DNA from 4 places in the Streptomyces sp. NPDC006733 genome. Region 1 is predicted to be linked to each of the others. Evidence: riboswitches for the same ligand, from Rfam matches in the RefSeq annotation. Region 1 holds a riboswitch; each other region holds the start of a gene.

The links. Region 1 has a riboswitch for cobalamin ahead of ABZ721_RS21315 (cobalamin biosynthesis protein). Riboswitches for the same ligand answer to the same signal wherever they lie in the genome.
Positions count from the first base shown of each region.
Region 2: linked by a shared signal. The riboswitch ahead of metE (5-methyltetrahydropteroyltriglutamate--homocysteine S-methyltransferase) and the one ahead of ABZ721_RS21315 (cobalamin biosynthesis protein) in region 1 are both predicted to bind cobalamin.
Region 3: linked by a shared signal. The riboswitch ahead of ABZ721_RS12355 (hypothetical protein) and the one ahead of ABZ721_RS21315 (cobalamin biosynthesis protein) in region 1 are both predicted to bind cobalamin.
Region 4: linked by a shared signal. The riboswitch ahead of ABZ721_RS30630 (HoxN/HupN/NixA family nickel/cobalt transporter) and the one ahead of ABZ721_RS21315 (cobalamin biosynthesis protein) in region 1 are both predicted to bind cobalamin.

Region 1 is NZ_JBEYJD010000023.1:71,214-78,342, reverse strand. It holds gene ABZ721_RS21325 (inorganic phosphate transporter) at 162-1,403, shown strand; gene ABZ721_RS21320 (hypothetical protein) at 1,429-1,659, shown strand; cobalamin riboswitch at 1,828-1,955, shown strand; gene ABZ721_RS21315 (cobalamin biosynthesis protein) at 2,083-3,045, shown strand; gene ABZ721_RS21310 (cobyric acid synthase) at 3,042-4,598, shown strand; gene cobN (cobaltochelatase subunit CobN) at 4,595-7,129, shown strand, end outside.
Region 2 is NZ_JBEYJD010000024.1:79,085-86,213, forward strand. It holds gene ABZ721_RS22035 (ABC transporter permease) at 1-1,264, shown strand, start outside; gene ABZ721_RS22040 (cobalt-precorrin-6A reductase) at 1,336-2,094, shown strand; gene cobF (precorrin-6A synthase (deacetylating)) at 2,109-2,897, opposite strand; cobalamin riboswitch at 3,015-3,204, shown strand; gene metE (5-methyltetrahydropteroyltriglutamate--homocysteine S-methyltransferase) at 3,394-5,769, shown strand; gene ABZ721_RS22055 (antitoxin) at 6,078-6,272, shown strand; gene ABZ721_RS22060 (CAP domain-containing protein) at 6,459-7,019, shown strand.
Region 3 is NZ_JBEYJD010000011.1:89,202-96,330, forward strand. It holds gene ABZ721_RS12350 (glycosyl hydrolase) at 1-1,061, opposite strand, end outside; gene ABZ721_RS12355 (hypothetical protein) at 2,359-2,721, opposite strand; cobalamin riboswitch at 2,709-2,864, opposite strand; cobalamin riboswitch at 3,773-3,951, opposite strand; gene ABZ721_RS12360 (hypothetical protein) at 4,181-4,309, opposite strand; gene ABZ721_RS12365 (glycoside hydrolase family 2 TIM barrel-domain containing protein) at 4,338-6,452, opposite strand; gene ABZ721_RS12370 (hypothetical protein) at 6,695-7,129, shown strand, end outside.
Region 4 is NZ_JBEYJD010000041.1:16,773-23,901, forward strand. It holds gene ABZ721_RS30610 (hypothetical protein) at 1-78, opposite strand, end outside; gene ABZ721_RS30615 (glycosyltransferase) at 211-1,281, shown strand; gene ABZ721_RS30620 (hypothetical protein) at 1,311-2,072, opposite strand; gene ABZ721_RS30625 (hypothetical protein) at 2,090-2,590, opposite strand; cobalamin riboswitch at 3,021-3,224, shown strand; gene ABZ721_RS30630 (HoxN/HupN/NixA family nickel/cobalt transporter) at 3,252-4,358, shown strand; gene ABZ721_RS30635 (STAS domain-containing protein) at 4,458-4,850, opposite strand; gene ABZ721_RS30640 (SpoIIE family protein phosphatase) at 5,348-6,664, opposite strand; gene ABZ721_RS30645 (alpha/beta hydrolase) at 6,664-7,129, opposite strand, start outside.

The DNA.
Region 1 (7,129 bases):
GGTTCCCGTGGGGCGCCTGAACCGTCCCAACACCCGTCGTGGCCTGAAGAATCGGGTGCCCGGACACCGGCACCACGCAGCCGCCGCCAGTTAACCTTCCGTTCACCCAGGCTCCGTACGGTCGCCATCGCCACTGTCCGATCAAACGATTGCCTGGGTAAATGGAACACATCACGCTCCTGATCGGAATCGTGATCGTGACCGCTCTCGTGTTTGACTTCACGAACGGTTTCCACGACACCGCCAACGCGATGGCCACCACCATCTCCACCGGCGCACTCAAGCCCAAGACGGCGGTGGCCATGTCCGCCGTGCTGAACCTCGTCGGCGCCTTCCTCTCCGTGGAGGTCGCCAAGACCATCTCCGGCGGCATCATCGACGAGAGCGCCGGGATCCGGCCCGAAGTCATCTTCGCGGGCCTGGTCGGCGCCATCGTCTGGAACATGCTGACCTGGCTGGCCGGGCTCCCGTCCAGCTCCTCCCACGCACTGTTCGGCGGCCTGATCGGCGCCACCCTGGTCTCCGTCGGCGCCCACGGCGTCAACGGCGACAAGGTCGTCATGAAGGTCCTGATCCCGGCGCTCGCCGCCCCGATCGTCGCGGGCCTGGCGGCGATGCTCGCCACCAAGCTCACCTACCGCATCGGCCGCAACAGCGACCCGAAGGCGACCGCCAAGGGGTACCGGGCCGGGCAGATCGCCTCGGCCGGCCTGGTCTCGCTCGCGCACGGCACCAACGACGCGCAGAAGACCATGGGCGTCATCACCCTCGCGCTGATCACCGGCGGCGTCGTCGCCCCGCACGCCGACCCGCCGATGTGGGTCATCGTCTCGGCGGGCACCGCCATCGCGCTCGGCACCTACCTCGGCGGCTGGCGCATCATCCGCACCATGGGCAAGGGCCTCACCGACATCGAGGCGCCGCAGGGCTTCGCCGCCCAGACCGGCGCGGCGGCCACCATCCTGGCCTCCTCGCACCTCGGCTTCGCGCTCTCCACCACCCAGGTCTGCTCCGGCTCCGTCATGGGCTCCGGCGTCGGCCGCAAGGGCGCCGTGGTCCGCTGGAGCACCGCCGGCCGCATGGTCGCCGCCTGGGGCCTGACGCTGCCCGCCGCCGGCCTGGTGGCCGCCGGAGCCGCGCTGCTGGCCGACCAGGGCAGTTGGGGCGTCACCGCGGTCGCCGTGCTGGCGCTCACCGCCTGCACCGCGATCTGGCTGGCCTCGCGCCGCAAGCCGATCGACCACAGCAACGTCAACGAGCTCCCGGCCGAGTCGCAGGGTGCGGTCACCGCCGCCATCGCGGCCGTCAGCCCGCCGCCCGCCGGCCACGTCGCCCCGCTCGCCGCGACCATCCCGGCCCCCGCGGTCATCACCACCGCCGACGCCACGCCGGCCACGGCCTGATCCCGGCCCGGAAGGAATCCGCACCATGCAGATCGACTGGCAGGCCCTCGGCACCGTCCTCGGCGTCACCCTCGCGGTGACCATCGGGCTGGTGGGCGTCTTCACCCTCGGCATCGTCGGGCTCGCCAAGCGGGAGTCCGCCGACGGCGCCGCCGCCTCCGGCGGAACCGCCGCCCTGACCCGGACCGGCGCCTACGCGTGCTTCGCGCTCTGCGCGGCGGCCGTCGCGTACGGCATCTTCCTGATCGTCGCCTGATCCCCGCCTGATCCCCGCTCGACCGCCGGCGTCGCCGGCGCGGCACCGCCGAAGGCCCGCACCCCGCACCGCGGGTGTGGGCCTTCGCACATCTTCCGTCGCAGGTCAACAGTGAGTTGACGGGGTTCCCGGCACGTGGTGGACTGCCCGGTGCCATACGGCGGCAGGAGAGGAAGTCCGGTGCGAATCCGGCGCGGTCCCGCCACTGTCACCGGGGAGTGCACCCCACCCGAACACCACGGCCGAGCGATCGGCCGGTCGGAGCGGGGTGCGCGCATCCGGGAGCCAGGAGACTCTCCGCCGCCGGTCACGTCGAACCAGGGCGCGGACCCTGAGTGAGGACTCCTGCCATGCCCGGCCGCCGTCGTACCCCACCGGATTCCCAGGCCCTGTCCCGTCGAGGCATGACGGCGGGCTGACGCCGTGCGCGCCGGACACGCCCTCGCGTGCGGCACCGCCCTCGGCCACCTCGCCGACCTGATCGCCGGAGATCCGCGCCGCGGCCACCCGGTCGCCGGGTTCGGACGTGCCGCGGCCGCCGCCGAACGCCGCCTGTGGCGCGACCACCGCGGCAGCGGCGCGCTCTGGACGGCGCTGTGCGCGGGCGGCGCGACCGCCGCCGCCGCGCTCGCCGCCCGCTCCGTACGCTCCTCCCCCGCCGCCGCCATCGCGCTGACCGCGACCGCCACCTGGTCGGTGCTGGGCGGCGCCTCGCTGGGCCGCGAAGCGCTGGCCATCGGCTCCGCGCTGGAGGCGGGCGACCTGGAGGTGGCGCGCGAGCGGCTGCCGAACCTGTGCGGCCGCGACCCGCAGTCGCTGGACGCCGCGCAGATCGCGCGGGCCGTCGTGGAGTCCGTCGCCGAGAACACCTCGGACGCCGTCGTCGGCGCCCTGGTGTGGGGCGCGGCCGCCGGGGTGCCGGGGCTCGTCGGCTTCCGCGCGGTCAACACCCTGGACGCGATGGCCGGCCACAAGTCGCCGCGCTACCGCCGGTTCGGCTGGGCCGCCGCCCGCCTCGACGACGTCGCCGGCTGGCCCGGCGCCCGGCTGACCGCCGTCCTCGCCACCCTCGCCGGCCCCGACCCGCGCGGCGCGCTGCGGGTCTGGCGCGCCGACGCCGCCGGCCACCCCAGCCCCAACGCGGGCCCCGTGGAAGCCGCGTTCGCCGGCGCCCTGGGCGTCCGGCTCGGCGGCACGCTCGCCTACGCCGGCCGCGTGGAGCACCGCGCCGTGCTCGGCCCGGCAGGCCGGCCGCCCGAAGTCGCCGACATCGCCCGCGCCGTACGGCTCTCGCGCCGCGTCGGCGCGCTGGCGCTGGCGGTCTGCGTCGGCGGGCGGCTGGCCGCGACCGCGCTGTCACCGTCCCCCCAGGGAGGAACCCGATGAGCGGAACGCGTCCCACCGGCGGAGGGCTGCTGGTCGCCGGGACCACGTCCGACGCGGGCAAGAGCGTCGTCACGGCCGGCATCTGCCGCTGGCTGGTCCGGCAGGGCGTGAAGGTCGCGCCCTTCAAGGCGCAGAACATGTCGCTCAACTCGTTCGTGACGCGCGAGGGCGCCGAGATCGGCCGGGCACAGGCGATGCAGGCGCAGGCCGCCCGCGTCGAGCCGACGGCGCTGATGAACCCGGTGCTGCTCAAGCCGGGCGGCGACCGGACCAGCCAGGTCGTGCTGATGGGCCGGGCCGTCGGCGAGATGAGCGCCCGCGGCTACCACGGCGACGGCGGGCGCGGCAGCGCACTGCTGCCCACCGTGGTGGAGTGCCTGGCCGAACTGCGGGGCACGTATGACGCGGTGATCTGTGAAGGGGCGGGCAGTCCGGCCGAGATCAACCTGCGGCGGAACGACATCGTCAACATGGGCCTGGCCCGCGCCGCCCGGCTGCCGGTCGTGGTGGTCGGGGACATCGACCGGGGCGGCGTCTTCGCCTCGTTCTTCGGCACCACGGCGCTGCTGAGCGCCGAGGACCAGGCGCTGCTCTGCGGCTACCTCGTCAACAAGTTCCGCGGCGACGTCTCGCTGCTGGAGCCGGGCCTGGACATGCTGCGCGGGCTGACCGGCCGCTCGGTGTACGGGGTGCTGCCGTTCGCGCACGGGCTGGGCATCGACGAGGAGGACGGACTGCGCGTGTCGATGCGCGGCGCCGTCCGCGAGTCCGTCACCGCCGCGCCGCACGGCGCGGACCTGCTGCGGGTCGCGGTCGTCGCCGTGCCGCTGATGTCGAACTTCACCGACGTGGACGCGCTGGCCGCCGAACCGGGCGTCGTGGTGCGCTTCGTCGACCGGCCGCAGGAGCTCGCCGACGCCGACCTGGTGGTGCTGCCCGGCACCCGGGGCACCGTCAGGGCGCTGGCCTGGCTGCGCGAGCGCGGGCTCGCCGACGCGATCGTCCGGCGGGCGGCCGAAGGCCGTCCGGTGCTGGGCATCTGCGGCGGCTACCAGATGCTCGGCGAGGCCATCGAGGACGACGTCGAGTCGCGCGCCGGCCGCGTCGACGGGCTCGGACTGCTGCCCGTCCGCGTCCGGTTCGCGGCGGAGAAGACGCTGGCCCGGCCGGTCGGTGAGGCGCTCGGCGAGCCCGTGGAGGGGTACGAGATCCACCACGGGGTCGCGGAAGTCCTCGGCGGCGACGGGCCGTTCATGACCGGCGACCGGGGGCGCGCGCTGGACGGCTGCCGGTCGGGCGCCGTCTGGGGCACCCACTGGCACGGCTCGCTGGAGAGCGACGGCTTCCGCCGCGCCTTCCTGCGCCGGATCGCCGACCAGGCGGGGCGGCGGTTCGTCCCCGCCCCCGACACCTCCTTCGGGGCGCTGCGCGAGGAACAGCTCGACCGCCTCGGCGACCTGATCGAAGAACACGCGGACACCGCCGCGCTCATGCGGCTCATCGAGGACGGCGCACCCGCCGGCCTCCCCTTTATCGCTCCGGGGGCACCGTGACCACCGTTCTGCTTCTGTCCACCGCCGACACCGACCTGCTGGCGGCCCGCGCCTCCGGGGCGGGGTACCGGATCGGCAACCCGACCCGGGTCTCCCCCGACGACCTGGCCGCGCTCACCGAGGGCGCGGACATCGCCGTCGTGCGGCTGCTCGGCGGCAAGCGCGCCTGGGAGGACGGGCTCGCGGCGCTGCGCGCGTCGGGCATCCCGACGGTGCTGCTCGGCGGGGAGTCGGTGCCGGACGCCGAACTCATGGCGGAGTCCTCGGTGCCGGCGGGCGTCGTCGCGGAGGCGCTGCGCTACCTGGTCGAGGGCGGCCCGGCCAACCTCGTGGAGCTGACCCGCTTCCTGTCGGACACCGTCCTGCTGACCGGCGAGGGCTTCGAGGCGCCCGCCGCCATGCCGCAGTACGGGACGCACGGCGCGTACCCGTTCACCGAGGGCCGCCCGACCGTCGGCGTGCTCTTCTACCGCGCCCACGAACTCTCCGGGAACACCGGCTTCGTGGACACGCTCTGCGCCGCGATCGAGGCGAAGGGCGCCAACGCGCTGCCGGTGTACTGCGGGACGCTGCGCGGCGCCGACGAGGGCCTGTACGCGCTGCTGGGCCGGGCGGACGCGCTGGTCGCGACCGTCCTGGCGTCCGGCGGCACCCGCGCCTCCGACGCCTCGGCGGGCGGCGACGACGAGGCCTGGGACATCGGCGCGCTCGCCGACCTGGACGTGCCCGTCCTCCAGGGCCTGTGCCTGACGTCGTCCCGCGCGGCCTGGGAGGCCTCCGACGCGGCCCTGTCGCCGATGGACGCGGCGATGCAGGTCGCCATCCCGGAGTTCGACGGCCGGCTGATCACCGTCCCCTTCTCGTTCAAGGAGACCGGCGAGGGCGACGTGCCGGTCTACGTCGCCGACCCCGAACGCGCCGCGCGCGTCGCCGGGATCGCGGTGCGGCACGCGGTGCTCAAGCACAAGCCGAACCCGGAGAAGAAGCTCGCGGTCGTCTTCACCGCGTACCCCACCAAGCACTCGCGGGTCGGCAACGCCGTCGGCCTCGACACCCCCGCGTCGGCCGTCGGCCTGCTGGACGCGCTGCGCGGCGCCGGGTACGCCGTCGACGGCTACCCCGACAACGGCGACGAGCTGATCCACCGGCTGATCGCCGCCGGCGGCCACGACGTCGAGTGGCTCACCGAGGAGCAGCTGTCCGCCGCCCCCGCCCGGGTCCCGCTCGCCGACTACCAGCGGTGGTTCGCCACCCTCGACCCCGAGCTGCGCGCCGGGATGCTGGAGCACTGGGGGGAGCCGCCGGGCACCCTCTACCTCGACGGCGACGACATCGTCCTGGCGTCCCTGCGGTTCGGGAACGTCGTGGTGATGATCCAGCCGCCGCGCGGCTTCGGGGAGAACCCGATCGCGATCTACCACGACCCGGACATGCCGCCCTCGCACCACTACCTGGCGGCCTACCGCTGGCTGGACAACACCTTCGGCGCCGACGCGATCGTCCACATGGGCAAGCACGGCACCATGGAGTGGCTTCCCGGCAAGGGCCTCGGCCTGTCGGCGGGGTGCGCGCCGGACGCGGTGCTGGGCGAACTGCCGCTCGTCTACCCGTTCATCGTCAACGACCCGGGCGAGGGCACCCAGGCCAAGCGGCGCGGCCACGCCACCGTCGTCGACCACCTGGTGCCGCCGATGGCGCGCGCCGACACCTACGGCGACCTCGCCAAGCTGGAACAGCTCCTGGACGAGTACGCGCTCGTCTCCGACCTGGACCCGACGAAGACCCCGGCCGTCCGCAGCCAGATCTGGACGCTGGTGCGGGCCGCCGAGCTCCACCACGACCTGCACGTGGACGACCAGCCCGACGAGGACGCCTTCGACGAGTTCGTCATGCACATCGACGGCTGGCTCTGCGAGATCAAGGACGTGCAGATCCGCGACGGCCTGCACATCCTCGGCGGCGGCCCCGTCGGCGAGCCCCGCGTCAACCTGGTGCTGGCCATCCTGCGCTCCTCCCAGGTGTGGGGCGGCGTCGGCGCCGCGCTGCCGGGCCTGCGGGCCGCGATGGCCGAGGCGTTCGGCCTGGAGGAGAAGGCGCTGCTCGCCGAGCCCGGCGCCCGGGTGGCGGTGCCGGCCGCGCTGACCGCGCTGGTGGAAGGGCCCGCCCGGACCGCCGCCGACGCCGTCGACCTGCTGGAGACGCTCGCGCGGCGGCTGGCCGGGGCGATGGAGGAGTCCGGCTGGAGCCGGTCGGCCGCGGCGCCGATCGTCAAGGACGTGCTGGGCACCGAGGTCGTGGACGCCGTCCGGATCCTGGAGTTCGCCGCCGAGGAGGTCGTGCCCCGCCTGGAGCGCACCACCGACGAGATCGACAACATCCTGCGCGCGCTGCGCGGCGGCTACGTGCCGGCCGGGCCGTCCGGGTCCCCGACCCGCGGCCTGGTCAACGTGTTGCCGACCGGCCGCAACTTCTACTCCGTCGACCCGAAGGCGATCCCGTCCCGGCTCGCCTGGGACGTCGGCACGGCGCTC
Region 2 (7,129 bases), on a different contig from region 1:
GCTCCTGCAGGACTCGCCCGAAGCGGCCACGTCCGTGTCCCTGCTGCTGCTCGCCATCGCGATGGCGGTCCTGATCGCGCTGCGCGGCCGCTGGACCGGCGGCGGAGCGGGCGGCGGAGCCGGCCGGGAGCGCGGCGCCCGGCGGACGGCGGACGACGCCCCGGCGGACCCCGCCCCGCTGCCCGCCCCCGCAGTCACCGACAGCGCCCCCGCACCGGCCGCGGACGACCGCTGGTCGCTGCACACCGACGTCACCGGCTCCACCCGGCTGACCCTGGACGCCGAGCCCGGCACCACCATCGCCGTCGTCGGCCCCAACGGCGCCGGCAAGACGACCCTCCTGCGCGCCCTGCTCGGCCTCACCCCCCGGGCCCACGCCGAACTGCGCCTCGGCGGCACCGACGTGACGGACCTGCCGCCGCACCGGCGCGGCGTGGCCTGGGTCCCGCAGGACGGCGCGCTGTTCCCGCACCTGAGCGCGCTGTCCAACACCGCCTACGGCCTGCGCGCCCAGCGCGTACCGCGCGCCCGGGCGCGCCGCACCGCCCAGCAGTGGCTCGACCGGCTCGGCGTCGGCCACCTCGCCCACCGCAGGCCCGCGCAGCTCTCCGGCGGCCAGGCCCAGCGGGTGGCCCTCGCCCGCGCCCTCGCCGCCCGCCCCCGGCTGCTGCTGCTCGACGAACCGCTGGCCGCCCTCGACCAGACCACCCGCGCGCACGTCCGGCACACGCTGCGCACCCACCTCGACGGCTTCGGCGGGGTCTGCCTGATCGTCACCCACGACCCCGTCGAGGCGGTCGCCCTCGCCGACCGGGTGCTCGTCCTCGAGGACGGGCAGGCGCTGCAGGACGCGTCGCCCGCCGACGTCACCCGCCATCCCCGCTCCCCCTGGGTCGCCCGGATGCTCGGCCGCAACGCGTGGCCCGGCACGGCGACCGCCGGCGGCCTCGCGCTGGCCGGCGGCGGCCGGCTCGTCGTCGCCGACGCCCTCGCCGACGGGGCGCGCGCCCTGGCGATCATCGCGCCGGAGGCGGTCTCCGTGCACCGCGAGAAACCCGCGGGCAGCCCCCGCAACGTCTGGCCCGGCACGATCCGCGAGATCACCTCCGTCGGCAGCCGCCTGCGGCTGCTCGTCACCTCCGAGCAGGCACCCGACCTCGTCGCCGAGATCACCCCGCAGGCCGCCGCCGAACTCGGCCTCACCGACGGCACGCCCGTGTGGACCAGCGTCAAGGCCACCGAGGTCACCCTCGTCACCCTGTGAGCGGCCGGGCGCGCGGCAGCGGCTCGATACACTGCGACGCTGTCCGCGGCGAGGGAAGGGGAACGGCGAACGTGACGCGCCATGTGCTCATCCTGGGCGGCACCACCGAGGCGCGCGCCCTGGCCGCGACCCTGGCCGCCGATCGGGCGCTGCGGGTGACCAGTTCACTGGCGGGACGGGTCGCCGAGCCGCGGCTGCCCGCGGGCGAGGTGCGGATCGGCGGGTTCGGGGGCCCGGACGCGCTGCGGTGCTGGCTGGCCGACCACGCGGTGGACGCGCTGGTCGACGCCACCCATCCGTTCGCCGCCACCATCAGCGCGCACGCCGCGCGGGCGGCGGCCGCCGCCGGCGTCCCGCTGCTCGCGGTGCGGCGGCCCGGCTGGGTGGCGGCCCCGGGCGACCGCTGGCACCCGGCCGACTCCCTGGCCGGGGCCGCCGCGCTGCTCCCGGGCCTCGGCCGGCGGATCTTCCTGACCACGGGCCGGACGGGGCTGGAGGCCTTCGCCGCGACGACCGGCCTGTGGTTCCTGATCCGCTCGGTCGACGCCCCGCGACCGCCCCTGCCCGAGCCGTCGCACGTGCTGCTCGCCAGGGGGCCCTTCACCGTCGAGGGGGAGGCGGAACTGCTGCGCCGGCACCGCGTCGACGTCCTCGTCACCAAGGACAGCGGCGGACCGGCCACGGCGGCCAAGCTCACCGCCGCCCGCGAGGCGGGCGTGCCGGTCGTCGTCGTACGCCGCCCGCCGGTGCCCGGCGGGGTGCCGGTGGTCGCGACCCCCGACGAGGCGGCCGCATGGCTGCGCGCCGCGCCGGCCCGGCTCGACCCTTGACCGGATAAGCCGGATCAGCCGTCGTCGCGGTCGCCGGCGGGGGTGCGGCGCAGCAGATAGGTGTCCATGATCCAGCCCTTGCGGGCGCGGGCCTCGGCGCGCACCTCCTGGATGCGCTCCGCGACGTCGGGCAGCCGCCCCGAGACCAGGATCTCGTCCGGGGTGCCCAGGTACGCGCCCCAGTAGATCGTCACGTCGGCGCCGTCGTCGGGGAGGTGCGCGAAGGCCTGGTGCGCGTCGAGCATGACGACGACGTCGTCGGCGCCCGCGGGGAAGCCCGCGGCCAACTGCCGGCCGGTGGTGATCTGCACGGGCTTCGCGGGCCTGTTCAGCCCGGTGCGGTGCTTGGCGGCCAGCGCCGCGACACTGCTGATGCCGGGGACGACCTCGTAGTCGAACGCGACCGTCCCCCGCCCGAGGACGTCCTCCAGGATGCCCAGCGTGCTGTCGTACAGGGCGGGGTCGCCCCACACCAGGAAGGCGCCGCACTGGTCGTCCGCCAGCTCCGTGGCGATGAACCGCTCGTAGATGTCGGCCCGCCGGTGGCGCCAGTCACCGACCGCCGACGCGTAGACCGGCGACGGCGCCGTGCGGTCCCGGTCGGGGTCGGGAGCGGACACCAGGCGGTGCGGCCGCGTCACGTGCTGCTCGATGATGTCGTGGCGCAACTGCACCAGGTCCGACTTCTCCTCGCCCTTGTCCAGGACGAAGAACACATCGGCCCGGTTGAGCGCCTTGACCGCCTGCAGCGTCAGATGGTCCGGGTCGCCCGCACCGATACCGATGACAAAGATCTTCCTCACGGCGTCGAGTCTGCACCATGCCCCGCGGCCGTGGACGCGGCGGTGTCCCATCTCACCGTCCGGCAGCTGAACACCGCTGACCCCGGCACGCTCTTGGCCTAGGCTGGGCGGTGCAGCTGGTTCGCCCTGTCCGCCAGGCAGGCGCGTCGCAAGAGGGAACCCGGTGGAATTCCGGGACTGCCCCGCAGCGGTGAGTGGGAACGACCGCCGTCATACGCACTGGGACCCGAGACGGGACCTGGGAAGCGACGGCCAGTAGGTGTCTCGTGTCCGTACGAGACGTGCCCGCGAGTCCGAAGACCTGCCACTGCCCGCGCGCCTCGTCGGCGCACGGTGATTCCGGAGACCTCGAGGGCGGGTCGGAGTACACATCAGGCGGGCTCGTGCCGCGTGCGTCGTTCCGGCGCTCGGCGACGGGCGTCCCGTCCGGTCTGTGGTCCCTTCGCGCCGTCGGCTCCCCGGAGTCGTATGGGAGACACTCGCGAAGGAGAGTTCCATGACCGGTTCGACCCGTTCCCCGTCCAGTTCCACGTCCAGTTCCACGACCCGTTCCACGACCGGCTCGCCCGGCACCGCCCGCCCCACCGTGCACGGCTACCCCCGGCAGGGCCGCAACCGCGAGCTGAAGAAGGCGATCGAGGGCTACTGGAAGGGCGCCGTGGGCGCCGACGCCCTGCGGGACGCGGCCGCCGAGCTGCGCCGCACCCACTGGCGGCAGCTCGCCGACGCCGGCATCCAGGAGGTCCCGACCGGCGACTTCTCGTACTACGACCACGTGCTGGACACCAGCGTCATGGTCGGCGCGATCCCCGCGCGGCACCGCGCCGCGGTCGCCGCCGACGCGCTGGACGGCTACTTCGCGATGGCTCGCGGCACGCAGGACGTCGCGCCGCTGGAGATGACGAAGTGGTTCGACACCAACTACCACTACCTGGTGCCCGAGCTGGGCCCGGACACCGTGTTCAGCGCCGACTCCGCCCAGCAGGTCGGCGCGTTGCGGGAGGCGCTCGCGCTCGGCCTCGCCGCGCGCCCGGTGCTCGTCGGCCCGATCACCTACCTGCTGCTCGCCAAGCCCGCCCCGGGCGTCGCGGCGGACTTCGAACCGCTGACGCTCCTCGACCGGCTGCTGCCGGTGTACGCCGAGGTACTGGCCGACCTGCTCGCCGCGGGAGCGGAGTGGGTGCAGCTCGACGAGCCGGCCCTGGTCCAGGACCGCACCCCGGCCGAACTCAACGCCGCCGCGCGCGCCTACCGCGTGCTGGGCGCTCTCACCGACCGGCCCAAGCTGCTGGTCGCGTCGTACTTCGACCGGCTGGGCGAGGCCCTGCCGATCCTGGCCAAGGCGCCCGTCGAGGGCCTCGCGCTGGACTTCACCGGCCCCGCCGCCGCCAACCTCGACGACCTCGCGGCCGTCGGGGGACTGCCCGGCAAGCGCCTGCTGGCGGGCGTCGTCAACGGCCGCAACGTCTGGATCAACGACTACGAGAAGTCGCTGTCCGTCCTGGGCACCCTCCTCGGGCTGGCCGGACACGTCGACGTGGCGTCCTCCTGCTCCCTGCTGCACGTGCCGCTGGACGCCACCGCCGAGCGCGACATCGACCCGCAGATCGCCCGCTGGCTGGCCTTCGCCCGGCAGAAGACCGCCGAGATCGTCACGCTGGCCCGCGGGCTCACCCGGGGCACCGACACCATCGCGGCCGAACTCGCCGCCAACCGCGCCGACCTGGCCTCGCGGGCGGGCTCCGCCCTCACCAACGACCCGGCCGTCCGGGCCCGCGCCGCCGCCGTCACCGACGGCGACGCCCGCCGCTCCCAGCCCTACGCGGAGCGCGCCGCCGCCCAGCGCGCCCTGCTCGCCCTGCCGTTGCTGCCGACGACCACCATCGGCTCGTTCCCGCAGACCACCGAACTGCGCACCGCGCGGGCCGATCTGCGGGCCGGGCGCATCGACACCGCCGCCTACGACGCCCGCATCGAGACCGAGATCCGCGAGGTCCTCTCCTTCCAGGAGAAGGCCGGCATCGACGTCCTGGTGCACGGCGAGCCCGAACGCAACGACATGGTGCAGTACTTCGCCGAGCAGCTGACCGGCTACCTCGCCACCCGGCACGGCTGGGTCCAGTCCTACGGGACCCGCTACGTGCGGCCGCCGATCCTGGCCGGGGACATCTCCCGTCCCGAGCCGATGACCGTCCGCTGGACGCGCTTCGCGCAGTCCCTCACCGACCGCCCGGTCAAGGGCATGCTCACCGGTCCGGTGACCATGCTGGCCTGGTCCTTCGTCCGGGACGACCAGCCGCTGGGCGACACCGCCCGCCAGGTCGCGCTCGCCCTGCGCGACGAGGTGGACGACCTGGAGGCGGCCGGCAGTTCGGTGATCCAGGTGGACGAGCCGGCGCTGCGCGAGACGCTGCCGCTGCGGGCCGACGGCCGCGCCGCGTACCTGGACTGGGCGACGGAGGCCTTCCGCCTCACCGTCTCCGGGGTCCGTCCCGCCACCCAGATCCACACCCACATGTGCTACGCCGAGTTCGGCGACATCTTCCAGGCCATCGACGACCTCGACGCCGACGTCATCAGCCTGGAGGCCGCCCGCTCCCACATGCAGGTCGCGGGCGAGCTGGCCACCGCCGGCTACCCGCGCGAGGTCGGTCCCGGGGTCTACGACATCCACTCCCCCCGCATCCCCGGTGCGGCGGAGGCGGCAGCCCTGCTGCGCAAGGGCCTGGAGGCGATCCCCGCCGAGCGGCTGTGGGTCAACCCGGACTGCGGCCTGAAGACGCGCGGCTGGCCGGAGGCCAGGACCTCGCTGGAGAACCTCGTCGCCGCCGCGCGTGAGGTGCGGAGCACACTGCCGGGCTCGGCTTCCTGACCCGCCCGGGGCCGGGACGGGCACCGCGCAGCCCCGCGCAGGCCCGCCCCGGCCCCGAGCACGGCCCCGGTCACGGCCCCGGTCACGGCCCGGCCGCCGGGCCGGGGGAGACCGCACCCGTTCATCCTTCCGGGCTAAAGGAGCGGTGTTCACCCCGGGCCGCCTCCGGAGGAGCGCTCTGATGGGTGTGCCGCACCGCTCGTGTGCCCGGGCGGCCCGGCTGGACGGTCCGGAAGATCGCCCGTAATGCGAACCTTGTCCGCTGCGGAGATCCTGGAGGTGCTGTCCATCACGCGAGGAGGACCCACATGTCCATGTTGGACAAGATCAAAGGCATGCTCAAGGGCCACGAGGACCAGGCGCGGCAGGGGATCGAGAAGGGCGGCGACTTCATCGACCAGAAGACCCAGGGCAAGTACAGCGGCCAGGTCGACACGGCCCAGCAGAAGCTGAACGAGCAGCTGGGTGGCACTCCTCCGCCCACCGACGAGGCAGGCCGGTAGCCGGCCCGCGCGGCCCGGCCGGCGCGTAGCGCCCACCCCCTGGAGTTCGGCCCGGCGGAACATCGTGATCGCTCCGCCGGGCCTCCGTTCGCCCCACGTCCGGCCCTCGTCGTTACGTCCCTCCGAACCACCGAGGTGCGGTCCCCCGTACGGCGAGCGGCCGCCGGCCCCCGGAAGGTGCCTCCTGTGCGTCACGTTCCCGTACCCGCCCCCCAGCACGTCGGACCGCGCCGGCGGCGCCGGTCGCGCAGCACCCTCTGGGCGGTGGCCGCGGGCCTGCTCGCCGGCGCCGCCGTCGGAGCCGGCGGGAGCCACGGCGCCGTCGCGGCGCCGCGGGCGTACCCGGCCCTGGCCCCGGCGGCGGCCGGCGCGCGGGCCCAGCAGGTGGTGAGCGCCGTCAACGCGCAGCGCGTGAAGCACGGCTGCCGGCGGGTCACGGTGAACGCGAAGCTCACGGCCGCCGCCCAGGGGCACTCCGACGACATGGCCGCGCGCGGCTACTACGAGCACGCGACACCCGACGGCAAGGACCCCGGGGCCCGGCTGACGGCCGCCGGCTACCGGTGGAAGCGGTGGGGCGAGAACATCGGCAAGGGCGCCAAGGACCCCCGAGCGGTCATGGACGCCTGGATGCGCAGCGGAGCCCACCGTTCCAACATCCTGAACTGCACGTTCAAGGAGATAGGCGTGGGCGTGAGCCTGCGCTCGAACGGCCCATGGTGGACGCAGGACTTCGCCGCCCGCTGACCGCGCTCCCGCCCGCGCGACGCCGCCGGTCCGGCCGTTCTCGACGCGCGGCAACGGTGAGGCGTGCATAGCGTGGTCGTGCAGCAGCCCACACGAAGGGACGACGCACC
Region 3 (7,129 bases), on a different contig from region 1:
GCGCCCGTGTGCGCACCACCGGGCGGAGTCGTCGGCGGGGTACTCGTCGGGATGGTGAACTGGCCCTGGCTCAGGACCCGAGAGGAGTTGAAGGTCGCCTGCAGGCCCGCGGTGGAGTTGGCCGAGGTGAGGTACTCGGACCAGATCATGAACCAGGCCCACTGGGGCTGCGAGGCGAGCTGGGACGGTGTCGGGACGGTGCCGACCTCGGCCAACGAGATGGGCTTGCCGTGGGCGACGTTGAGGATCGCCTGGTACCACTCGTTGCTGGGCCAGTTGTGCACCCAGGGGTCGAGGCTGGCGACGTCGACGTAGCTGTCACCCGGGTAGTAGCTGGACACCGAGGCCGCGCCGCCGTCGACGTCCTTGACGTTCCAGACCCAGACGAGGTTGGCCAGGCCCTTGGACACCAGGTAGTCGTGGGTGATCTGGAACAGCTTCGCGCTGCCGTTCACCCCCGGCCGGCCGCCCCACCAGGCCCAGCCCTCGTTCATCTCGTGCTGGGGCCGGAACAGCACCGGGATCCCGGCGTCCTTCAACTGCTGGAGGTACGGGACCGCGCCATCCAGCTTGGCCTTGTACTGGTTGTTCAGCGTGGCGCCGCTGGTGGTCAGCTGGCTCCACTCGGCGTCCGACAGCTTCGCGCCGTTGATCCCGCCGTTGAACTCGCAGGTCGCCACGTCCGGCCGGCACATGTGCCAGGTCAGGCTCACCAGGGAGCCGTTGGCCCACTCGGTCTTGGCCTGGTTGATCATCGTCTGGCGGTTGGCGACGTCAGCTGCGGTGAAGCCCAGCTCGCCGCCCCACAGGCCCGGCCACTTGCCGGTGAGCGCATGCGCCTGGATGGTGTACTGCGACGGGTTGCTCAGCGGCTCCTTGTTGTGGACACCGCTGACCACATGGTTGCCGCTGATCTGCTGCAAGTAGCTGATCACGGCGGCGGGGGTCGAGGCGCCCGTCGCCGACGCCTGCGAGGGCGTCGTGGCCAGCCAGGCCACCGCAGCGAGCGGCAGCGCGGCGAGCACGACTGCGGTCTTGCGCGTGAAGATCTTCGGTCTCAATGGAGAACCCTCTCATGCGGCCCGTGGGGGGAAGATGTTGGTAGAACGTTGCATGCGGGCGGTTCTGGGACGGCGTCCCGGCCGTTCCTGATATCGTTGTCGCCCCCCAAATGGGGCTGAACCAACGCCTGGAAGCTAGGACTCCGCCATCACCGTGTCAATGGATCGGACAGAGCCCATGTAAAACGTGCGAGTAACGAGGTCTTGTATGCAATTAAGCGCATGATTGTCGGGTTGGCCCTGATTTTTCGATGGGATCCAAATGCCCCAGAGCGACCGCAACACGGCGCCTAACAGGGCTCCATGACGGGTAATCGCGACATACCCCCACACCCGCTCGGCGTTTGCTGAACCATCGTCCGAGAACTCGAAAGTTACTGGAACGGTATATGGACAGTGCCGGAAGACACGTCTACTGTGACGCCGCTCCCCTCTGCTCGACACCTCGGCAGCACTGGCCCGGCAACTTCCACCCCCGGCCAGCACCTCCCGCCAGACGTAAGGACCCAGGGATGCGGCGAGAGGAACGGGCCGCCCGCGGGGGCACAGGACGAAAGACCCGGCGGCGGGATTGCCTGGCGAGCCGCCCAGGTGACGGACAACGACCCCGCCCCGCAGGGGCCGGTTCGCCGCGTCCGGGCGTGAGAAATCCGCGGCGGCCGGCCCGGCTGGTCAAGATACTGAGACCGAGAGCCCCGTCGCTGAAGGAGCTGTGACCGTGGAGGATCCGCAATTCACCCTGCAGTTGACCGACTCGGGCAGTGGTGGGCCAGAGGCTCTGCGCGCGGTCAGAGCACTGACCGGGCTGAGCCTCTGGCGCAGCAAGCTCCTGTTGGAGAGCACACCTGCGACCGTTTTCGAGGAGGGTGTTCCGCTCGAGGTGGCCCTCCACGCTGTACGGCGGTTGCAGCAGACCGGAGTGGGTGCGGCCGCCCAGTGCACCTGGTGCCAACGGTCAGTGCCCGGCGCCGGGGCCCCGCTCGACCCGGGCCCCTGTGAGTCCCGGTACTGGCCGACCGCCCACAGCGCCGCGAACTCCCTCATCGCCTGCGACTGCCGCTTCTGCACCACCTACGGGCCTGTCGCCGCAGCCGTCCTGCCCTACACCGGCGGTGACCAAGGACTTCCGGTGGTTCGCGGACGGGATCGGTGATCGGCGCCGCGGTGCCCAGCCGGACTCCCGAGTACTCAGCGCGTCGGCTTCGGCCCTCCTCGATGGCATGGGGGTGCTTCGGGCGAGGTGGCCGCCTGGCCGACGTGGGAGCCGGTCGAGCCGGCGGCCGTTCTCAAGGTGACGTCAGAAGGCGGTCAGGGTCGAGACAAACCGGTCGCCGGTCTTGATGCGGAACTGGCAGCCGCCCACCGCGATGGAGGTTGCGTTGACGGCAATGTTCCAGTGCTCGGCGGCACCCGCGGTCTCGGCGGCTAGGCGGCTGACCGCGTAGCCGTCGAACGACGGGTACCAGGTGCCACCCCCGGAGAAGTGCGCCCGTCTCGCGGCGGTGTCGAGGACCGCGGTCGGCGTCGCCACCGGATCGGGGTGGGCGGCGCCGTTCGTGCCGTCGCGCTGGTGGGTGCCACCGGCAGCGGTCGTGACGCCGTGGCCCCGGGTCAGGACGACGCCGTTCTGCAGACCAGGACAGCGCGAAGCGAGGCACATCGCACGGTGGGCTCTCCGCGTGGCAGCACGGAAGGCTGCTCACGGTTGCAGGTCAGCACCGGATTCCCACCGGCTTTCCCCCCACGCGGGCGCATGAAATTGTCGGTCCGTCAGCTCGGCGGACCGCGTCCCGTCGCAGGGCTCTCCGCCTCCCGGCGGGCCGAGTTCGCCGACCGGGGGTGGCTGGCCGCCGCGCCGCCGGTCGAACTCCCACAGCGCGCCGCGGCGGAAGGCGGGAACGGAGCGGCCGTGACAGCCGGGGACCCTGGTCACGGGCTCGGGAAAGTATCCGGGCCGGACACTGCGGTACACGCGGATGACGGCCGCGGAGGAGTAGCCGAGCCACTGCGCGGCGTCGTGGATGGAGACGACGTCCGAGGCCGCACCCGCGTACAGGGCCCGGACATCCACGGACGCCAATGCGGTACGGCGCGCCGCCAAAAAGGCCGCGTACCAGCTCGTGAACGCCTCCTGCTCCCACCAGTCCTGCCGTTCGATCCGTGCCACCCGCTCCGGATGCCGCAGCTCCCCCGGCGCCTGCGCCCGCAGCTGGTACCAGCGCGCCACGGTGGTCCGCCCGGCCCGCGTGTAGTCGATGATCCAGTCCCGGTTCACCAGCCAGGTGCCACGCCGGTCGATCCGCTGCGGAGCGAACTGCCGACGACTCATCGCGCCCTCCCGCGGGTCCTGCCCGGCGTGGTGACCTGGCCGTGGTGGCCTCGGTGCCGGTCAGCGCCCCGTCGAGGAGGTCGTCGGCGGGCACCACACGAGAGGGGCCGGTCGTGCCGGCGGGGTGTCGGCCTGCGACGAAGCAGGATGAGTTGGTGGTCCATAGATGCCTGCTCTCATCAGGTGAGATCCAGGGGGAGGCACGGCGAGACCGTCGGTGGGCGCACGGGTGGGTGCGCTGCCGACGCGACCGTAGGACGGCGAACTGCGAGGCGGGTGCCTCGAAGGTCTATGAGTGCGCGGTGAGTTGTGCGCGCTCTGCGGGGTCACCAGGGGCGTGGGTACGGACCGGTGCCATGCGTGTCTGCTCCATCCTCGTGGAAAACACGGAACGTTCCGCGGCCGGTATCCTGACTCCCGGATCCCCGCGTGCCGCCCGCCTTCCCGGCAGACCTCGCCAGTGGCGTGCAGACGGCAGCACACTCCCCGGTCACAGTGGCGGGACCGTGCCGGATTCACACCGGCTTCCCTGCACCGCGGACCTTGCGGCACGAACCTATAGTCGGCTGTCCGAGTACGTCCACCCCCTCTCCGAACGGGTCCGCGGACAGGTTTGGTCGTGGCGCTGCGGTCGCATGGGGAAGTCGCCCTGCTCGGCCGCAAGAACGGCCGCGGTCCCACGCCTACGACCGGGGTTGAGGGGCCCGGCACCGCGGGGCGTACGGCAGCCGGTCCGTCCACCGCACGCCCCGCCCCCGTGCCCGCCCATCACCGCGGCCGCGCGTCGGCGTCAGCTGCCGTAGCGCAGCGCGATGGTGTCTCCGAGCCGGATGACGGTGTCGCGGTCGGCCGCGACGGCCGCTCCCCCGTCGATGCCCGTCTTCCGCGTCGAACCGCCGCTGTTGGGCGTTGCGTTCACCGCGGCGGCGCAACGGTTCAGGGTCGGCTCACGTTGTGAGGGTCCAGGTGACGGTGTCGGTGTGGGTGGTGCCGTCGATGGTCGCGGTGACGGTGATGGTGTTCGCCCCCGGGCGCAGGGTCACGCCCGTCCAGGTGAAGACCCGGTCGGTGCTGCTGCGCGTGCCCAGTGCGGTGCCGTTGAGTACGGCGGTGACATTGGCCGCGTTGGAGTAGACCTTCAGCTGCGTTGCGGCGACGGTCCGGGCGGTCCAGCGGCGGCTGGTGATGTACAGCGTCGGTGTGGCGGCCCAGTTCGCCTTGTACCAGTAGAAGGCGTCCTTGCGGGTCGCCCGGTCGCGGGTGACCAGCCCCTTGTCGTTGATCCCGGGCCGGCCACCCTCGTTGCGGCCGTCCGAAGCGAAGTCGAACATGCTCCACACGAACGTGCCCCACACGAAGGGCCGGGCCTTGAGCTGCCGCCAGGACGCCTCGTGCAGCAGCGCCTGGTACTCCTCCGGGTGGAACTGGCCTCCCGGGCTGGGCTGGGAGGGGTTGAGCGCGTGCTGGGTGATGTTGGCGCCGGCACCGTACTCCGACAGGCCGAAGGTGCGGTCGGGCTCGGCCCGGTGCAGGTTGTCGGCCCACGGTCCCAGATCGTTGTAGGTGCCTCCGTACCAGCCGTAGTACTTGTTGAACGCGGTGGTCTCCGCGTGGCCGGCGACTTTGGCGTCGTTGCCCAGGTTGTTGGCGTAGGTGCTGAGGCGGTCCGGGTCCTCAGCGGTGACGAGCGCGGCGAGGCCGGCCAGCAGCGTGTTGGTGGGGGTGTCGTCGCGGCCCTGCTCGTTGCCGATGCCCCAGAAGACGATCGACGGGTGGTTGTAGTTCTGGCGGATCAGCTCCCGCAGCTGGTCCTTGGTGCTCGCGGTGAAGGCGGCCGAGTTCGTGGTCCCGTTGACCAGGGGGACCTCCGCCCACACCACGAGGCCGGCGGCGTCCGCGAGGGTGTAGTCCTTCTGGTCGTGCTGGTAGTGCGCCAGGCGCACCGCGGTGGCGCCGAGTTCGCTGATGAGGGCGAAGTCCTGCGCGTGGTCGGCGTCGCTGACCGCCCAGCCCGCGCCGGCCCGGTCCTGGTGCAGGTTGACGCCGTGCAGGCCGTAGGGTTTGCCGTTGAGCGTGAAGCCGGTGGCGGGGTCGAGGCTGAAGCTGCGCAGGCCGAGGGGCTCGGTGACCACATCCGTGACCGTGCCGGCGGCCGCGTCCCGGATCTCGACGCTCGCGCTGTACTGGTGGGGATCGGCCAGGCCGTTCCATCGGCGGGGGTTGGCGATGGTGAGCGTCTGCAGGACGTCCAGCCCCGTGTTGGCGCCGATGGTCTGCGGCGCGCTGCTGCGGTCGGCCACGATCGTGCCGTCGGTGTCGGTGACGACAGCGCGCACCACCAGCGAGCGGCTGGTGGCGTTGTTGTTGAACACCTTCGCGGTCACGTCGACGGTTGCCGACGCGGCGGTGACACTGCGCTGGCGCAGGTAGATGCCGGGGCCGGCGTAGTCGAGCATCCGTACGGCGAGCTTGTCGACCGCGTAGAGGCTGACGTTGCGGTAGATGCCGCCGTCGAAGGTGTAGTCGGCGCTCAGCGGGGCGATGTCCGGATCGGGGGCGTTGGTGACCTTGACCGCCAGCACCTGGTCCGTGCCCGGGGTGAGCGCGGTGGTGGCTGCGAAGCGGAAGCGGGAGTAGCCGCCGCGGTGCTGACCGAGGCGGACCCCGTCGATCCACACGTCGGCGACCTGGTTGGCGCCGGCGAACTGCAGGAAGAGCATCTTGCCCGCCAGGTCGGCGGGCACGGTGACGTGCTTGCGGTACCAGCCCACGCCCCGGTAGTAGTTGCCGCCGCCGTCCGCGCCGTCGGCGGCGTTCCAGGTGTGCGGAACGCTGGTGGCCGCCCACGCGCCGTCGTCGAATCCGGGCTGCTCCGCTCCGGCGACGTCGCCCTGGTGGAAGCGCCATCCCGCATTGAGGCTGATCCAGGTGCGCAGGGCGGGTGGAGCGTAGGGCACGGCGGCGGGCGGTGCCGCGGCAGCGGCGGTGCGGGCGGCGAAGGTGGCCAGGACACCGCCTGCCGCGGTACCGAGCACCTGCCGTCGGCTGGGAAACAGGTTCATCGCATGCCCTCTCCGGGGTGGGGGGGACGAGGTCTCGCACGGCACGCGCTCGTCACGCACCACAAGGCGCCCGACTCCAGACAGGTTCACTGATGTGAACGATGATCGCGGATATGAAGAGCGGTGCGAGAGGACGCTAGGCCCAGAGCGCCGCGTGGGTCAACAGTGCTGCGAGCACCGCCCTGCGTCCGACCCCGCGGCGGGCCGCACGGCCCCATCCTTCGCGACACCCGAGCTGCGCAATGGCAACGAATGGCAAGCGCTTTCCATGCCTGGCCGGACCCGAGCTCGGCGGTCCGGGACCGGTCCCAGACGCCGACGGGACCACCCGCCCGGCCACACCCGACCTCGACCTGCCCGGGGGCGGCCCGCTCGACTCCCACGTCGCCCTCGTCGACGCTCAGGGACGCCCCTCCCACCGCCGCCCCCTGCACCGGTTGGCCGTCACCGGCGCGACGGCTGGCTCACGCCACCAGGCCAGCTGGCCCCAGCTCCCCGACGCCGCAGCCCCGCAGGCCGCCGCGGGCCCCTGGGTGACGACCGGCTCGGTCCTGCGCGGCTCCTGGGAGGTCCGCGCCGTCCGGGTGGACGGCGAGCCCGCGGGCCTGCGGCTGCGCATCGGCGGCTGGGCCGTGGCCCACGACCGGCCGCCGGAGCACCGCAGCACCGACCACGGC
Region 4 (7,129 bases), on a different contig from region 1:
GAGCCGACCCGCGACATGCCGTGCCTTGCGCACCGCCCAGGCAATCAGGTATCCGGCTGCCAGTTCCAGACCAATCATGGCGAGGGCCCTCTCGTACACGGTCGCGCGGCTGCGTCTTTCGAGATTAACGGCGTTCAGCCTCGCGGAACCCGGTGGAGGAGCAAATAATGCCCTACAGGCAGCGCATGTGACGTTGCACCAGGAGGTCCTATGGCCGACCGTCGCGCCCGGGAACGGGCGCTGACGCTGGTGGCGGGCAGCCCCTTTTCCGACTCGGGTGTTGGCACGCTGGCCGGCCGCTATGCGGATCTGCTCGAAGGCGTCGGTTGGCGTACGCGAATCCTCGCGCCGGTCGGTGTCGCACACCGCGAGAACGGGCGCCAGGTCGAACAGCGTTCCTATGCGGGACTCTTCGCGGAGGCCGGCGACGTGGCGCGGAGCGGCGTCCGCGTCCTGGTCCTGGGCCTGCCGCGCGAGCGCGGGCCGGCCCAGCAGGCAATCAGCGCCCTGGCCCAACTCCCGCGCGCCGCACTGCTGTGGGAGCGGCCCAACACGCCGAACAGTGCGGTGGGCTCCGATCTGTCGGGCCTCGACGAGCTGCGCCACGTCTGGACCCTGAACGCGCGCCATGCCCTCACCCTGCGCCGGCAGCTGCCGCACGCCACTGTCTCCGTCGCGCCCATCTCCCTCCCGCCCGCCTTCTTCGCCGACACCCCCATGCCGCGGCCCGTCCCGCATCCTTACGCGGTGTACCTGGGACGATTCGCCGACTGGAAAGGCGCGCCCCGGCTCGCCGAGGTCTGGGCCGACCGGGTCTATCCCCGGACCGGAACCGTCCTCCTGATGATCGGGCACGGGCTCGAGCCCGGCACGAAGGGCGAGACCGCCGTCGTCGAGATCGCGCAGCGCCATCCCGAGCGCCTGTCGCTGATCCAGACCTCGGAGATCACAGCCCGGGTGGCCCTGCTGCGCCACGCAGACGCCGCGATCTTCCCGGGCCGGTACGAACACCTGCCGCAAGCCCTGATCGAGGCGATGGCCGTCGGAGTCCCGACGGTCTGCACCGCGATCGACGGCTACGCCCCGGTCGCACGCCACCGAGAGACCAGCCTGCTGATCGACCTGGATCTCGACGGCCTCGAGGCGGCCGTTGTGGAACTGCGTGACAACGCGAGCTTGCGAGCGAGCCTGTCAGCTCGGGCCCGGCGGGAAGTCCAGCAGTCCTTCACGGCGCAGCCCTCGACACTCCGCCTGGAAGCGCTGCTGGACGCGCTCTGCTGACGTGCGTGTGCGGACAGGGTGCGTTGCCGTCAGGCGGGTGCCCGCCGCAGCCGCACGAAGCCATGATCCCCGCAACCGGCGTCCCGCATCGCCCAGCCGAGGACTTCGGTGAGCCAGGCCAGCAGCTCGATCGACCACTCGTGGACGGTGCAGTCGGCGTGTGCGAGGAAGTCCAGCGGAACGTACTGAGAGCCGCGGAACTCCACCGGTCCCGGATCGGGCCGGTCACCCCGTTCCAGGACAGCGGCGTCACCCAGCCAGGTCTGCGCGGCGCCGAGGACGGCATCGGCCCGGGCGCTGTCGGTTGAGGACGCGTACAGCTCGATGCCGATCACTTCTGACCAGGCGGGGTCGGAGAACGCGAACCAGTCCCGGTCGTAGGCGAACTCGATCGGTTCACCGGTGAACTCGCCCAGGGGCAGCAGGAAATCCCCCTGGACGATGCTGGGCGTGCCCACCCGCCCGAGCACCCGCTCCAGCAAGGTGCCGATGGGCTGCAGCGGCACCCGGCCCTCTCCGGTGTCGGCCGTGTCGACCTGCAGCCAGAGCAGCTCCGGTGCCTCGGAGCTGCCGGTCCACGCGTCACCGGCGTCGTGGTGACGCCAGCGGATACGGGAGGACTCCTTCGAGCGGTGGAATGCTGCCATCCCCTGCATGACGCTCTGCCGGACGATCAGGATGAACGCGTCGTCGTCCGCGCCGTCCGCGTACCGGCGACCGACCCAGTCGTGCAGTTCGATCGAGCCCATCAGGCTGACGATCAGCGTCGACTCCATACCGGTCAAAGGCATCGCTTGTCGCTTCGCGGCTACGAGGTGGGAAGGCAGGGGTACGCCTTCGGCGTTGTCACGGCCTGTTCGGCGCTGTCCGCGTGACCGATGAGGTCGACGTCAATCCGCGTGCGGTACGTGTACGTCTTCCCTGCCGGGATCGGACCCGCCGCGCACACCATGCGGGCCGTCGCCCGCCGGGCGCTGCCGCCACCCGGATAGACCGTCTTCGTGCCCTGACCGACCACCCGCCAACTGCTGCCGGACTTCACCTCCAGCCAGATGGTCACCTTGGCCTTGGTGGCTTTCGTGGTGCCCTTGATCCACCAGCCATGCCCGGACATGGCGGCGGGCGAGTTCTTCGTCCACGTGGAGTAATGGACCTCATCGCCGTCCGTCAGGAACAGGCCGATGTCCGCAGCCCGCGCCTCCGGTCCAGTCTGGTGCACCACAACAGGGCTGGGCGCCGGCGGCGACAGCGCTGCCGCGCTGGCCGTGGCACAGGACGATCCGACGAGTGAGGCCACCGCGAGCGACACGCTCGCAGCCCATCGAAAGGCGCGCATACTTCCCCTCAACAGATGACGGCCCGCCGGTCGCGCGGACCCGCGATGGACGCTAACACAGGATTTGCGCCAGGTCGGAGAGGCACCGGCGGTGTGGCGGTAGGCAGTTCACCCTCGGCGGGCCGCAGGCGGGACGGCCGCCCTGACCCTCCGCACGCTGAGGGCCATCCGACCGGAGTTCCGTGCGGGTCGCGAGTTCCGGCGCCGTGGCCCGCAGGAAGTGACCTCCGCTCAGCGGGGTGCGGGGCCTCGGTACCGCGCCGCTCCTCGACGCTGACGCCCCGCAGCCCTGCCGTCGCCTCTCCGCCAGGGTGGACCACGCCCGATCCCGACTCCTGAGCACCGCCCGAGCGGGAAATATCACATCGCTCAGTGCGCCACTTGTGGCCGTCACCAGCGCCTTTTAGGGTGGCCAGGTCGTGGTGTTCGGGAAGACCGGTGCTGTCTCCGCCAAGGGGACAAAGGCCGGAGCGGCCCTCGCCACTGTGATCGGGGAGTGCTCGTCCCCTTCCGCCCCCGGCGGTGTCACTGGCCGAAAGGCCGGGAAGGCAGGGACGAGCGCGGTGATCCGTCAGCCAGGAGACCGGCCACGGCATCTCACGAAGTGATCCACGAGGTGTTGGAGCGTGACCGTATGACTCTGCCTGAGCAGAGCCCTGCTCGCGGCCGGGCAGCCTTCCACTGGCGGCGCCAGGACACCGTCCGCACCGCCGGGCTGCTGGCGGTGATTCTCGCCCTGCACGTCGTCGCCTTCGGCGTGTTGCTGGTGCTGGTGGTGCCCAACAACTACCGCGTCGGGTCCGAGGCGTTCGGCCTCGGACTGGGGGTGACCGCCTACACCCTGGGTATGAGGCACGCCTTCGACGCCGACCACATCGCCGCCATCGACAACACCACCCGCAAGCTGATGGCCGACGGCAAGCGCCCGGTGTCGGTCGGCTTCTGGTTCGCCCTCGGCCACTCCAGCGTGGTGGTCGCCATGGCCGCGCTGGTGGCCTGCGGCGCGCAACTGGCCGGAACGCTGATGAACGACGACTCCGCAACGCATCAGACGCTCGGGGTGATCGGCACCAGCGTCTCCGGAACGTTCCTGTACGCGATCGCCGCTCTCAACCTGGTGGCGCTGCTGGGCATCCTGCGCATCTTCAAAGCGATGCGGGGCGGCAACTACGACGAGGCCGCGCTCGAAGCGCACCTGGACTCACGGGGATTCATGAACCGTGTCCTGGGGCGGCTGACGAAATCCATCACCCGACCGGGCCAGATGTATCCGATCGGGCTGCTGTTCGGCTTGGGCTTCGACACCGCAACCGAGGTGACGTTGATGGTGATGGCCGGAAGCGGCGCCGCGGCGGGGCTGCCCTGGTACGCGATCGTGTGCCTGCCGCTGCTGTTCGCCGCCGGGATGAGCCTGTTCGACACCCTCGACGGAACGTTCATGAACTTCGCCTACCAGTGGGCCTTCTCCAACCCGGTGCGGAAGGTGTTCTACAACCTGGCCATCACCGGCCTGTCGATCGCGGTGGCCTTTGTCATCGGCACCATCGAGCTGGTCGGGGTCCTGCACGACAAGCTCCAACTGACGGATGCGCTCACCGGCTGGGTGGCCGGACTGGACCTGGACAACGTCGGCTACGTCATTGTCGGACTGTTCGTCCTCGTCTGGGCGGCAGCCCTGTCCTACTGGCGGCTGGCGAAGGTCGAGGAGCGCTGGACGGTGCGGGCTGCGGAAGGCAGCTGAGCTCTCAACCGCAGTCGGGGGTTGCCCTCCACCCGTTCCCGGACGGAGCGCCTTCGCGGTGCCTCGTACCGTGCCCTTCGGGGCACGGTACGAGCGCGGTCAGATGGTCGGGATCCCCTGCCAGGGGGTGTCGGCGTCGGCGTCGCCGGGCGCGCGCAGCGCCTCTTCGACGGTGTTGGCGAGGACGAAGACCTGCAGGGCCCCGGTGAGTTCCAGGACATGTCGCACCGAGCCGCTGATCGCGGCCAGGACAAGTGCCGCACCGTCCCGTCTGGCGTGCTCGCGGAGCCGCAGGAAGCGGTTGAGGCCCTGGGAGTCGCAGAAGGTCACCCCGGAGCACTCCAGGACCAGCCGTCCGCACCCGTCGCCCAGCGCGCGGCCCGCCGCGTCGCCCAAGAGCTGCTCGGTGTTGCAGTCGAGCTCCCCGGACACCGCCAGGACGACCACGCCCTGCCGGACGGGGCCGATCGGACGCACCCGCAACGGCTCCATCGTGACCACCCCTGCCCTCTCGCCTCCACCACTTACGAGACCCTCTTCCACCGCGTCGAACCGTGTGGACGGTATCTGTCTACCCCAGGTGGAACGACACAGTCCCCCCTGCCCAGAGGACGGGTACGCCCGGTGCCGTGCCTCGCGTCGCGGGGCGGATCCGTCCGCCGCGGGCGGGCAGCAGGTGGTCGAGCAGGTGCCGATGGTTCGTCTCCTCCCGAACGCCCCGCGCACCATCCTTCTGCAGGGCCTCCCCCAGCAGCTGTCCCACCTCACCGCCGACGCGTTGCGGCCCTGACGAGCCCGAGCACAGCCGGTTGGCCGTCAGGGGGAGCGCTGCAGGCACCAGCCGGCCGTCGAAGGTGTCGGGGGGCGGCCACGAAACCTGGGCCGGTTCCCTGCCCGGCGCTGTGCGGGGGCTGTCGCAGGGTCGGGGTGACCGGTGATCGCCGGTACCCGACCGGTTGCAGCGTCACGGCAGGTGATCGGGAGCGGGCTCATCCCGAGTCTTCGCTCGCCGGGGCGGGCAGGGCGGGCACGCCGAGGGCCAGGAGCGCGGTGTCGTCGTCGAGCCCTTCGCCGAAGCCGGCCAGCAGCCCGGTCAGGGAAGTGATCAACGCCTGCGGGCCCGCAGGCGGCTGGGAGGCGACGAAGGCGCTCAGGGCGTCCTCCCCGTAGAGCTCGCGCCGGGGTCCGGTGCGGGCCTCGGTCAGGCCGTCGGTGTACAGCAGCAGGGTGTCGCCCGGCAGCAGCTGGGTGCGGGTGGGGATGAACCGGGCGTGGGGCAGGACGCCGATGAGCATCCCGCCGGGGGTGGGGAGATAGGCGGCGGTGCCGTCCGCGCGCTGGACCAGGGCCGAGGGGTGGCCGCCGGAGGCGAGGTGCACCCCCACCTGCGCGCCCCCCAGCTGCAGGGTGCCGAATATGGCGGTGCAGTAGCGGGTGTCGCCGCTGGAGTACCGCTCGTGCAGCACCGTGTTCAAGGTGGTCAGCACGGTGACGGGGTCGGGGTCGTGCAGGGCGGCGGCGCGCAGCGTGTAGCGCGTCAGCGAGGTCAGCGCGGCGGCCTGGGGGCCTTTGCCGCAGACGTCGCCGAGGAAGAACGCCCACCGGTCCACGCCCAGCGGGAACAGGTCGTAGAAGTCGCCGCCGAGCAGGACCGGAGATGCCGTGTGGTAGTGCGAGCTGGCCTCCAGGCCGGGAACTGCGGGCAGTGCGGCAGGCAGCAGGCTCTGCTGCAGGACAGTCAGCGCTTCCTGGAGCCGTTCCCGGTCGGCGTCCGCCTGCGCGCGGGCCTCCTCGGCCTGCTCGCGCGTGTCGTCCGCCTGCCGGCGCGCGTCCTCGGCCGCCTTGCGGCCGCGCAGCAGTTCCATCTCGTAGGCGCGCCGGTCGCGGGCGTCGAAGACGGTGGTACGGATCAGCAGCGGCTTCCCCTCGCCGCTGACCTTCACCTTCGAGGTGACCAGCACGGGCATGCGCTGCTTGCCGGCGGTCTTGAGGTCCAGGGCGACACCGCTGACTTCGCCCTTCATCTGCAGCAGCGGTGCGAAGTGCGTCTCGTGGTACAGCTTGCCGCCCACCGTGAGCAGATCGGTGAAGCGCATTCGTCCCACGACCTGCCGCCGGTCGAGGCCGAGCCAGTCCAGCAAGGTGGTGTTGATCTTCGCGATGGTGCCGTCCATCATCGTCGACAGGTACCCGCACGGAGCCTGCTCGTACAACTCCTCCGCGCTGTCCTCCAGCATCGAGGTGAAGAGCGCGTCGGTGGCGTCGACGTCCGGCTCCCCGTCCGAGTCCTGATCGGTGCGGCACATCATCGGCTCCCTCCGATGAAGCCGGTGATCGCCCCGACGGTGGCTTCGGGTGCGCTCAACTGCGGGCAGTGCCCCGTCGCCTCCAGGGTCACCAGGCAGCTGCCGGGGATCGCCGCGTGCACGTACGCGCCGACCTCGCGGGGGGCGATCGCGTCCTGCCGGCACTCCAGAACCAGCGTCGGCACCGCGACCGTTGTGAGATCGGCGCGGCTGTCGGACAGGAACGTCGTCCGGGCGAAGACGCGGGCCATCTCCGGATCCGTCGCACAGAACGAGGCGGTCAGCTCCTGGCCCAGCTCCGGCCGGTCCGCGTTCCCCATGATCACCGGTGCCATGGCCGCTGACCAGCCCAGGTAGTTGGATTCCAACGACTCCAGCAGCTCGTCGATATCGTCCGCGCTGAACCCGCCCCGGTAGTTCCCGTCGTCGACGTAGCGCGGCGAGGGGGCGACCATCACCAGCCGG